One region of the Edaphobacter acidisoli genome, then DNA from elsewhere that is predicted to be linked to it. Evidence: riboswitches for the same ligand, from Rfam matches in the RefSeq annotation. Region 1 holds a riboswitch; the other holds the start of a gene.
What was found. Region 1 has a riboswitch for cobalamin ahead of IEX36_RS03365 (ribonucleoside-diphosphate reductase subunit alpha). Riboswitches for the same ligand answer to the same signal wherever they lie in the genome.

Region 2: linked by a shared signal. The riboswitch ahead of metE (5-methyltetrahydropteroyltriglutamate--homocysteine S-methyltransferase) and the one ahead of IEX36_RS03365 (ribonucleoside-diphosphate reductase subunit alpha) in region 1 are both predicted to bind cobalamin.

What each region holds. Positions count from the first base shown of each region.
Region 1 covers NZ_BMJB01000001.1:830,720-835,918, reverse strand. The annotation lists gene IEX36_RS03370 (ribonucleotide-diphosphate reductase subunit beta) at 1-891, opposite strand, end outside; gene IEX36_RS03365 (ribonucleoside-diphosphate reductase subunit alpha) at 902-3,289, opposite strand; cobalamin riboswitch at 3,383-3,573, opposite strand; gene tdh (L-threonine 3-dehydrogenase) at 3,750-4,784, opposite strand; gene IEX36_RS03355 (glycoside hydrolase family 31 protein) at 5,027-5,199, opposite strand, start outside.
Region 2 covers NZ_BMJB01000002.1:111,162-116,360, reverse strand. The annotation lists gene metE (5-methyltetrahydropteroyltriglutamate--homocysteine S-methyltransferase) at 1-1,976, opposite strand, end outside; cobalamin riboswitch at 2,116-2,317, opposite strand; tRNA gene IEX36_RS13510 (tRNA-Ser) at 2,402-2,491, opposite strand; gene IEX36_RS13505 (outer membrane beta-barrel protein) at 2,612-3,199, opposite strand; gene IEX36_RS13500 (Ig-like domain repeat protein) at 3,208-5,199, opposite strand, start outside.

The DNA.
Region 1 (5,199 bases):
CACCGGCGCGATCCCGAGCCGCTGCAACCGGCAATCCGCAACATAGCCCAGATACTGCCGCATATCCCGCACCGAAAGCCCCGCAACGCCGCCGCTCAAAAGGTCTTCCGCAAACTGCGTCTCCGCATCGACAGCCTCATGCAGCATCTGCACGATGTCGCGTTCAAGCTGTTCATCCCACAGGTCAGGCTCCTGACTGCGCACAACATTCACCACCTCAAACGCAAACTCCAGATGGCAGCTCTCATCGCGAAACACCCAATTCGTCCCCGCGGCAAGCCCATGCAGCAGCCCCTTCGAGCGCAGGAAGTAGACATACGCAAATGCGGCAAAGAAAAATAAGCCCTCAATGCAAGCGGCAAAACAAATCAAATTGAGCAGAAACTGCCTGCGATGCTCGAGCGTGCTGAGCTGATCAAGCGCCTGAATCGAATCCATCCACTTCATGCAGAAGTCAGCCTTCTTCGCAATCGAAGGGATGTTCTCCACCGCCGCAAACGCAGCCGCGCGCTCCGCCGGATCGGGCACGTAGTTGTCCAGCAGCGTCAGGTAGAACTGCACATGCACAGCCTCCTCGTAGAGCTGCCGCGAAAGATAAAGCCGCGCCTCCGGCGAGTTGATGTGCTTGTACAAATTAAGAACAAGATTGTTCGAGACAATCGAATCCCCCGTCGCAAAAAACGCAACCAGCCGCTGAATCAGATGCACCTCAGCAGGATTCAGCCGCTGCTTCAGATCGACAAGATCGGTCTGAAAATCGACCTCCTCCACAGTCCACGTATTCTTAATGCCATCGCGGAACATATCGTAGAAGACCGGATAGCGCATAGGCCGCAGCGTCAGACAGAGACCGGGATCGAGAATAGCTTCAGGCGCTTGAACAGATGACATGAAATCTCCTTTACTGGCACGCTTCGCACGAGCCTGGGTTCTCCAGCGAGCAGGCCACGGCAGCAATTGCATTCACGGTTGTAGAGTTAGCCGCAACAGTCGTCTTGGCAATCTTCGTCGCCGGGCGCGACCGCAGATAGTACGTCGTCTTCAGCCCGCTCTTCCACGCATACATGTACATCGAGCTAAGCCTGCCAATCTGCGGCGACTCCGAAAACAAATTCAGCGACTGGCTCTGATCGATATAAGCATTGCGGTCACGAGCCATATCGATCAGCGCGCGCATCGGAATCTCCCACACCGTCCGGTACATGCGCTTCAGATCATCCGGCAGCTCCGTAATCTGCTGAATCGAGCCTTCGGCCAGCTTCAGCTTCATCCGCATCTCCTCACTCCAAAGACCGCGCTCCTTCAGCTCCGAAACCAAATAACGATTGACCTGAATGAACTCTCCCGAAAGAGTCTCACGCTTGAAGAGGTTCGAAATCTGCGGCTCAATGCACTCATAGCATCCGGCAATCGAAGCAATCGTCGCCGTCGGCGCAATCGCAATCAGCAGCGAGTTGCGCACGCCGTGCGTGCGAATGCGCTCGCGCAGCACATCCCACAGCTTCTCGTCCGAAGGCTTCACTCCCCAGAGATCAAACTGAAGCTTACCCTCCGCAAGACGCGTCTCAGCAAACGCAGGATGAGGACCAGACTTCTCAGCTAACTCACACGAAGCGGCCAGCGCATGAAAGTAAATCTCCTCCTGAATGCGCGTCGAGAGCGCCAGCGCTTCAGGCGAATCAAACGCCAGCCGCAGCTGGAAAAAAACATCCTGCAATCCCATCACACCAAGCCCAACCGGACGCCACCGCGCATTGGCACTGGCCGCCTGCGGAATCGGATAGTAATTAATGTCGATCACACGATCGAGCATCGGCACAGCAGCCCGCACCGTCTGGGCCAGCTTATCGAAATCAAATGCACCATCCGTCACATGCCGCGCCAGATTGATCGACCCAAGATTGCACACAGCAGTCTCATCGCGCGAAGTCACCTCGGTGATCTCCGTGCACAGGTTCGACAGATGCACCACATTGCCGGGCTTGCCCGTCTGGTTGCACTTCAGGTTCGTCGCATCCTTGAAGGTCATCCAGCCATTGCCCGTCTCGGCAAGGCAACGCATCATCCGCGCATAAAGATCGCGTGCCTTCATCTGTCGCGCATAAAGCTTCTCCGCCTCGGCCTTTTCATACGCAACAGTAAATTCGTCACCAAACAAATCCGGCAGATGCGGCACGTCCTTCGGATCGAACAACGACCACATCTCATCGGCCTCAACACGCCGCATGAAGAGGTCAGGAATCCAGTTGGCAAGATTCAGGTTGTAAGTACGCCGCGCCAGATCGCCCGTATTCTCGCGCAGTTCCAGAAACGACTCAACATCCGCATGCCACGGCTCCAGATACACACAGCACGCGCCCTTGCGCTTGCCTCCCTGGTTCACCGCCGCAACCGAGCTGTCCAGCGTCCGCAGCCACGGCACAATCCCATTCGAAAGCCCATTCGTCGCGCGAATCAAAGACCCTTCCGAGCGCACCCGATGAAACGCCAACCCAATCCCTCCCGAGAACTTCGAGAGCAGCGCCACATCCTTGTACGAGTCGTAGATCGACTCCAGTGAATCCAGCGGCGAGTCATGCAGGTAGCACGAAGACATCTGCGCGTGCTTCGTACCGGAGTTGAACAACGTCGGAGAGCTCGGCAGATAATCGAGCGACCCAATCAGCCGATAGAAATCAATCGCTTCACTTGGCGTCCCCGCAAGTCCACAAGCCACACGCAGGAAAAAATACTGCGGCGTCTCAATCACCTTGCGCGACAGCGGATCGCGCAGCAGATACCGGTCATACACCGTGCGCAGGCCAAAGTACTCAAACCTGTCCGAGAGCTGCTCATCAATCGCATGGTTGAGCTTCCTCGCATGAACGCGCACAAACTCCGCCGTAGCCGGATTGATCACACCCTCGCGCTGCCCATGCTCAATCGACTGCGAGAACGAGTGCAGGTTCTGCCCCGCAACTTCTTTGATCACCGTCCCCAGCAGCAACCGCGCGGCGAGCTTCGAGTACTGCGGCTCCTCCGCAATCAGCGACGCCGCCGTATCGATCGAGATCGCATCCAGCTCGCGCGTCGTCGCGCCATCGTACAAGCCGCCAATCGTCTTGCTGGCCACGCGCATCGCATCCACATGCGACAACCCCGACGAGCATCGCTGCACCGCGCGAACAATTTTATTGACATCGACCGGCTCAAGCGCGCCATTGCGCTTGCGCACATGCATCGTCGGCATCTCTTCGTGAACTGGAAAGCCAGGCAGCACGCCCGACAGGCTGGACTGAGTAGTGGCCATCGAACCCTCCCTGCCGGCGAAGGGGGAAGAAGCAAACAGCAGCGCTCCTCAGCGGAGCGATAGCCACTGCCACTTCACCTCCCCTCGGAGGCGTAAGCGAATGTCTTCGTGGCAGGTCTTCGGACTCGCAGGCACCCTACTTGCTCCAGCTTCCCGGCCGTCAAGCCAGTGCTTCGAACAGAGCTTTCGTTCCTGCTCACCGCTGCGGGGCAGTTCCGGCTTCTCACCGGATTCCCTTTTCAGCCCAATCTCTCAATCAGGCCACCGCGAAGTAAAACCACTCTATCATGAGATTCAGAAACCGCAAGCCCCCATATCTTGCGGTATCTGTGCAAATCTCAACCCCAGCCAGATGAATCCAGTGGAAAGCTATTTGCGTCGACGAAATGCCAGCAATTTCATAGCACGACGCTCCGATCGCTGCGTCGTGCCGGGGATTTTGCTCGTCCGATGAGCACCGTCACGCCACATCGCGCCAATCAAGAATCACCTTGCCCGAGTTCCCCGACCGCATCGCATCAAACCCAGCCTCGTAGTCGCGCCAGTTCAGCCTGTGCGTAATCACAGCCGAAATATCAAGCCCGCTCTGCAGCATGACAGTCATCTTGTACCAGGTCTCATACATCTCGCGCCCATAAATCCCGCGCAGCGTCAGTTGATTGAAGATCACCTGGTTCCAGTTGATCGAAATATCCTGCGACGGAATCCCCAGCATGGCAATCTTCGCGCCATGGCTCATATTCGCCAGCATGTCGCGAAACGCCGCCGGATTGCCCGACATCTCCAACCCCACATCGAAGCCCTCATGCATCCCCAACTGTTCCTGCACCTGCTTCAGCGTAGTCGAGCGCGGATCGACTGCCCGCGTCACTCCCACCTTCTCCGCAAGCGCACGCCGATACTCATTCGGGTCCGAGATCACCGTATACCGCGCACCCGCGTGCTGCGCCACAGCCGCAGCCATAATCCCAATCGGCCCCGCTCCCGTCACCAGCACATCTTCGCCCAGCACCGGAAACGCCAACGCCGTATGCACAGCATTCCCCAGCGGATCAAAGATCGCCGCAATCTCATGCGAGATCCCCGGCGCATGCTGCCAGATATTCGACATCGGCACCACAACATACTCTGCAAAAGCCCCATTGCGATTCACGCCCACCCCAAGCGTGTGCGCGCAAAGGTGGCGCCGCCCGGCGAGACAATTCCGGCACCGCCCGCAGACAACGTGCCCCTCACCACTCACAAGCTGACCAATCGCAATATCGGTCACATTCGAGCCAACAGCCACAACCTCGCCGACAAACTCATGACCAATCGTCAGCCCCTGTTTGATCGTCGAGCGTGCCCAGGCATCCCAGTCGTAGATGTGCAGATCGGTGCCGCAGATGCCAGTAGCCAGCACACGAATCTTCACATCATTGATGCCCATCTCCGGCTCGGGCACATCCTCCAGCCACAAACCGCGCTCATCGCGGCTCTTCACCAACGCTTTCATTTGAGCCTTTCCCGCTGCACGTTTTCACAGACAGCATTCAAGGCTATTCCGTAACAAAACGAAAGTCAACGATACCAATGCCCTGATGAGCGCACTCTATAACCGTTCATGCAACGAAAGAGAGTCACCTTTCCCAGTTGTCATCCTTCCGCGCTCCGGGGTCCCCGGCGAGCTTGCTCGCTGGGGTGGGCAGCGGGAGGCCTGCTTTTCACCCCTCTGCGCAAGATTCACACCTGATGGAGTCACTTCCCAATGACCTCAACCATCTCCGAATCCGGCTTACTCCACGCCTTGTATCCAGTCGCAGTCAACTCCCCTTCCGTATCATTCCAATGCATCCGCGTCAGCTCGAACTTCCCCTGCTCATAGTCGTAAGTCGAACCATCATCCTGATACAACACCGCATCGCCATCCG
Region 2 (5,199 bases), on a different contig from region 1:
GCGGCAATGGAGGGAAGGATATCTTCGAACTCGCAGTAGCACATGTGTGTGTGAATCTGCGTTTCATCTTCAACGCTGCTGGTGGTCAGCTTGAATGCCTTGACGGCCCAATCAAGATAATGTGGCCAGTCGGCACAACGAAGCGGCAATCCCTCGCGTAAAGCCGGCTCATCTACCTGGATGATACGGATGCCAGCCACTTCTAGATCCTGAACCTCATCCCGCAGAGCAAGCGCTATCTGCCACGCTGTCAGCTGACGGGAAATGTCGTTGCGAACAAACGACCACTGTAGCACGGTGATCGGTCCCGTAAGCATTCCTTTGAGCGGTCGCGATGTAAGCGAGCGAGCATAGCTTGTCCACTTCAGTGTCATCGGTGCCGGGCGGGAGACGTCGCCGTAAATGATGGGCGGCTTCACGCAGCGCGAACCATAGCTCTGTACCCAGCCGCTCTCAGTGAAGGCGAAGCCATCCAGAAATTCAGCAAAATACTCGACCATATCATTGCGCTCGAACTCTCCATGCACGAGCACATCCAGGCCTATGCGCTCCTGTTCGCGGATGCATTGTGCAATGGCATCTTTCAGAAAAGCTTCATACTGTTCGGAAGTCTCGTGTCCGTGCTTGTGTGCGGCACGGTGCTTACGTACTTCGGCAGTCTGAGGAAAGGAGCCAATTGTTGTAGTAGGCAACAGCGGCAGTTGTAGCTCATTGCGTTGGACGATAGCCCGCTGCGGATACGGTGATCTACGCAAGAAGTCCTGAGGCCGAAGCGCTGTTAACGCCTCACGGACATTTGGATTGGTAGTTGTCTCTGCGGAAGCGCGATCAGCAAGTGCAGCGGCGTTGGCTTGATATGCGACCTCATCACGACTCGCCAGCGCGGAGATCTCTGCCAGCTTTTCTTCGGCAAAGCGCAGCCAACTTTTGATGCGTGGTGACAACTCCGCTTCGCTGCGAAGATCGTGTGGGACATGCAGCAAGGAGCACGACGGAGCAACGATCACTCGGTCGGCGCCGAGTTGGCGGACGGCTTTACGTAACAGCGGCGTGGCCAAAAAGAAATCAGTCAGCCAGATATTGCGCCCTTCGACGCAACCCACACTTAACACCTGCTCAGGTTGCAATGCCTGCAGAGTTTCTTCGAGTTGTTCAGGAGCACGAACTACATCGATGTGAAGACCGGCAGTGTCAAGTTCAATTGCTGTTCGCAAATTATCGCCGATTGTGTCGAAATAGGTAGTCAGCATGAGTTTGACTGGAACCCTTTTCAACTCTGAATAAACCTGCCGATAAGCACTCTGAACGTTTGCATCGAGATCAGTCACAAGCATGGGTTCGTCGACCTGAACCCATTCGATATTTTCTGCTTCGAGTACTTGTAATATCTGCACGTAGGCAGTGGTTAGCTTCGGCAATAGCGCCATTGGATCAAATCCATTGACTCCCTTGCCAAGCAGGAGCAGCGTCAATGGCCCAATCAGTACGGGCCTTGTCTCAATTCCGAGATCGCGTGCCTCGTGCACTTCGTTGAGCAGCTTCCTTGTGTCGATGTTGAACGAAATGCCCTCACTCCACTCCGGAACGAGGTAGTGGTAATTCGTGTCAAACCACTTCGTCATCTCCATCGCCGACTGTTCGGGACTGTTCCGTGCCATCTGAAAGTACTGCTCCAGCGTGACGGGCCCACTACCAAAGCGTTCAGGTATTGCGCCTACGAGGACGAGTGCATCAAGGACCTGATCGTAAAGAGAAAAATCATTCGATGGAATAGAGTTGAGCCCAGCCACTTGCTGCAGCTTCCAGTGCTCTCTTCGCAATTGCGCAGCCGTGCTCATCAATTCCTGCTCGACACGCTTTCCCGACCAGTAAGCTTCCAGAGCAAACTTCAGTTCACGTTGACGTCCCATCCTAGGAAAACCCAGATTCGCGGTTTTCAATTTTCCAATAGATTTCGATAAGTTTCCTTCAAACATTTGGTTCTCTCCTCAAAACGAAAGAACCACCTGTGCGCAGGCAAATCCACTACGCATAGCGCAGGAACTAGCAGTGGCTACCGATCCAATCCACGAGAGCGGTGTCCTCAAGCGCACCCATAGTCAGCGATCAACGCTTCCACGGCGGTGGCTGCAGGCCGGTCTTCGGACTTTGGACGTCCTACTCTGTTGCCGCTTCCCATCTCAAGTGAGACAGTGCGCTGGCCTTCGCCATGCAACGTTTCGTTCCCATCACCGCTGCGGGACAGCGCTGGATTTACACCAGCTTCCCGTTTAACAAACCGCCAATGGGCGGTTTGACCTGCATGCGAGTAGTTTACTTGAGCGGAGTAGAGGGGCAGCTACAAATCGACACACTTTAAGGACATCGCATCGGACCGCCATTCCTCGCGTTACTAGTCTACTGGCGGAAGAGGAGGGATTCGAACCCCCGATACCCTTTCGGGTATGCCGGTTTTCAAGACCGGAGCCATCAACCACTCGGCCACTCTTCCACCTACTTCGAGTCTAGTATGTTGAGTCTGCCAATGCAAAGCATTGGCTGCGTGGCACTAATGGCATCTCCGAATAGAGCACGTGAGCATGCTCTGCAATGCCTGCCGAAGCAACCCCGTTTAGTGCACTCCAAAACGGTAGGTAATACCAGTGCTGATACGAATATCATTCTGACGATCGTTCACAGCGTTCGGAATGCGAGTATGCACCCAGTCAGCCTGAATAATCGTGAGACCCAGTCTTGGCTTCAACGTTGTGGTGACTCCGCCACCGCCGAGAAAACCAAATGCGTTACGGTTGATGGTGAACTGAAAATTCACATCTTCCTTTGCACCACCGAGCATCACTTCGGCATACGGAACGAACCGATTATACCGGCGCACCGAATACCGAGGGCCGAAGAGATAGTTAAAAATAGTAATATTCTGGCCCGAGTTATTCACGTTATTCGCGTGAGCCACCATAATGTCAGCCACTGCACTCCACGCTGGGGTCATGTTATAGATAAAAGTTCCGCTACCGCCGTTCAGGCTGAAGCATCCGCACTGTCCCGGAGGCGCGTTGGCATGAAAAAAGTTATAGTTCGCCCCGACTTCAATTCTACCGATGTCCTGTACTGCGGACCCGTTTGGTATAGCTTGTCCGTGCAGTACACAGGGCAGAGCCAGCAATAACGCGACCAGGAGTATTCGTTTCAGATGCATCATCTTTCTCCCTACTGTACGACCAGCGTTGCGGTCGCGCTATGTTGAATCGATCCCTCAGTACCTGTGACGGTAACGGTGTATGTGTGTGGATCGAAGGCGAAGTAGCCGCCTGCACAGCCACTGAGAGCTGCGACTGGCAGTAGTGTTGCAATCATAAGAAGCAACACCAGCAATGGACGTGGCAGCTTCTTTCTCAACTTACGAATCGTACCCAAACCGGCGAGCCCCAAAATTCCAAGGGCAACCGGAACGTCATGATGTGAGTTTGGTCCACCCATAGGAGCACGGTTCTCTGCCGTCAAAGAACTGCTTGTATTTACTGTCAGCACCAACGCCGCTTCCCCGCTGCCAGCCGCTGCGGAGCTAGGTGTCAGAGTGTAGGTCGACCCCTCAGGCAGGCCGGTCACCGTCAGGCTGACATTGTCGACGAAGGTTGATGAACCAACGGGTGACAGGTTGAAGTTATACGTACCGCTTGCTCCAGGAAGCATCTGTTGGCTCGCCGATCCGCTATTTGTGATAGTAAAGTCCTCGACCACATTGTCCACAGAAGCGGACGTGCTAGATGAGAAACTGTTGTCCCCTGAATATACCGCTGTGATCTTGTGGTCGCCAGTGAGAAGGCTGCTTGTGCTATAGGCTGCGTTACCTGAGGTCAGTGTAACTACAACGCCACCATTAGTGCTGAGCGGAGCCGTGCCAAGAACTGTGTTCCCATCCATAAAGGTGACCGTTCCAGTTGGTGTTGGCACAGGAGCCGTGACGACTGCGGTAAATGTAACGCTCGTGCCAAGCAATTCTGCCGGGCTACTCTCAGTAAGAGTAATCATCGAAGAGATTTTGCCTACCACTTGTGTGAGCACTGGCGATGTCGCCGGGCTATAGTTCGAATCACCAGGATAAGATGCTGTAATTGAATGGGAACCAGAGCTGAGAGTCGACGTGGTAAAAGTGGCGACGCCAGCTGCGTTGGGGACACCTGTACCGATCGCAGTTGTGCCATCATAGAAAGTGACTGGTGCGGTCGCTCCCGGATAAACCGTCGCAGTAAATGTCACCGGCGCACCCGGTGTTGACGGGTTTGACGACGATGTGAGAGTGACTGTTGGCGTAGCCTTGTTCACCGTAACTGTCGTAGCCGGTGAAGTGGCCGGATTATTGTTGGCATCACCAGGTGTTGAGGCTGTAATTGGGTTTGAACCGATTGGCAGGTTCGACACTGTAATAGTTGCTACACCGTTGACGATGGGCGCAGTACCAATTGTTGTTGTACCGTTCGAGAACGTCACCGGACCGCCAACACCTGAAGGAACTGTCTCTGTAATCGTCACTGTCGTGCCCACAACTGGATTGCTTGGTGTAGCCACAGGCGGAGGCAATACCGGTGTGTCCTTGTTCACTGTCTGCGTAGTAGATCCGGTTGCTGGGTTATTGTTGCTATCACCACCGTAGGATGCGGTAATTGGGTTAGTTCCCACGGGCAGCGTAGAAGTGGTGATAGTCACCGTACCGCCAGCGCTTACGGTTCCTGAACCAAGGGTTGTGCCGCCGCTTGTAACCGTCACCGTCCCGGTGGTTCCTGGAGGCAATGTTGTTGTGATAGTGACGGGCTGACCGTAAGTGCTAGGACCAGAGGTCGTTACAGTTATGGTTGGCGTTGCTTTATCTACCGTCTGCGTTATGCTCGCCGTCGCTGTGCTATGAGTTGAATCTCCGCTGTAGGTGGCCGTAATCGCATCGCTGCCAATTGGCAAGGTAGATGTAGTAACTGATGCATTTCCGCTGTTAACATTTGAGGTCCCAATGACAGTCGAACCATTCGTGAATGTCACTGTTCCAGTAGCCGTCGAAGGAACTGTTGCGGTGAATGTTACCGGTTGGTTCACAGTAGAAGGATTGCTCGACGATATCAACGTGATAGTTGACGGGGTGCTATTAACAGTTTGAGTCAGATTGGTGGTTGCCGTATTGTTGTTCGTATCCCCGCTGTAGGTTGCGGT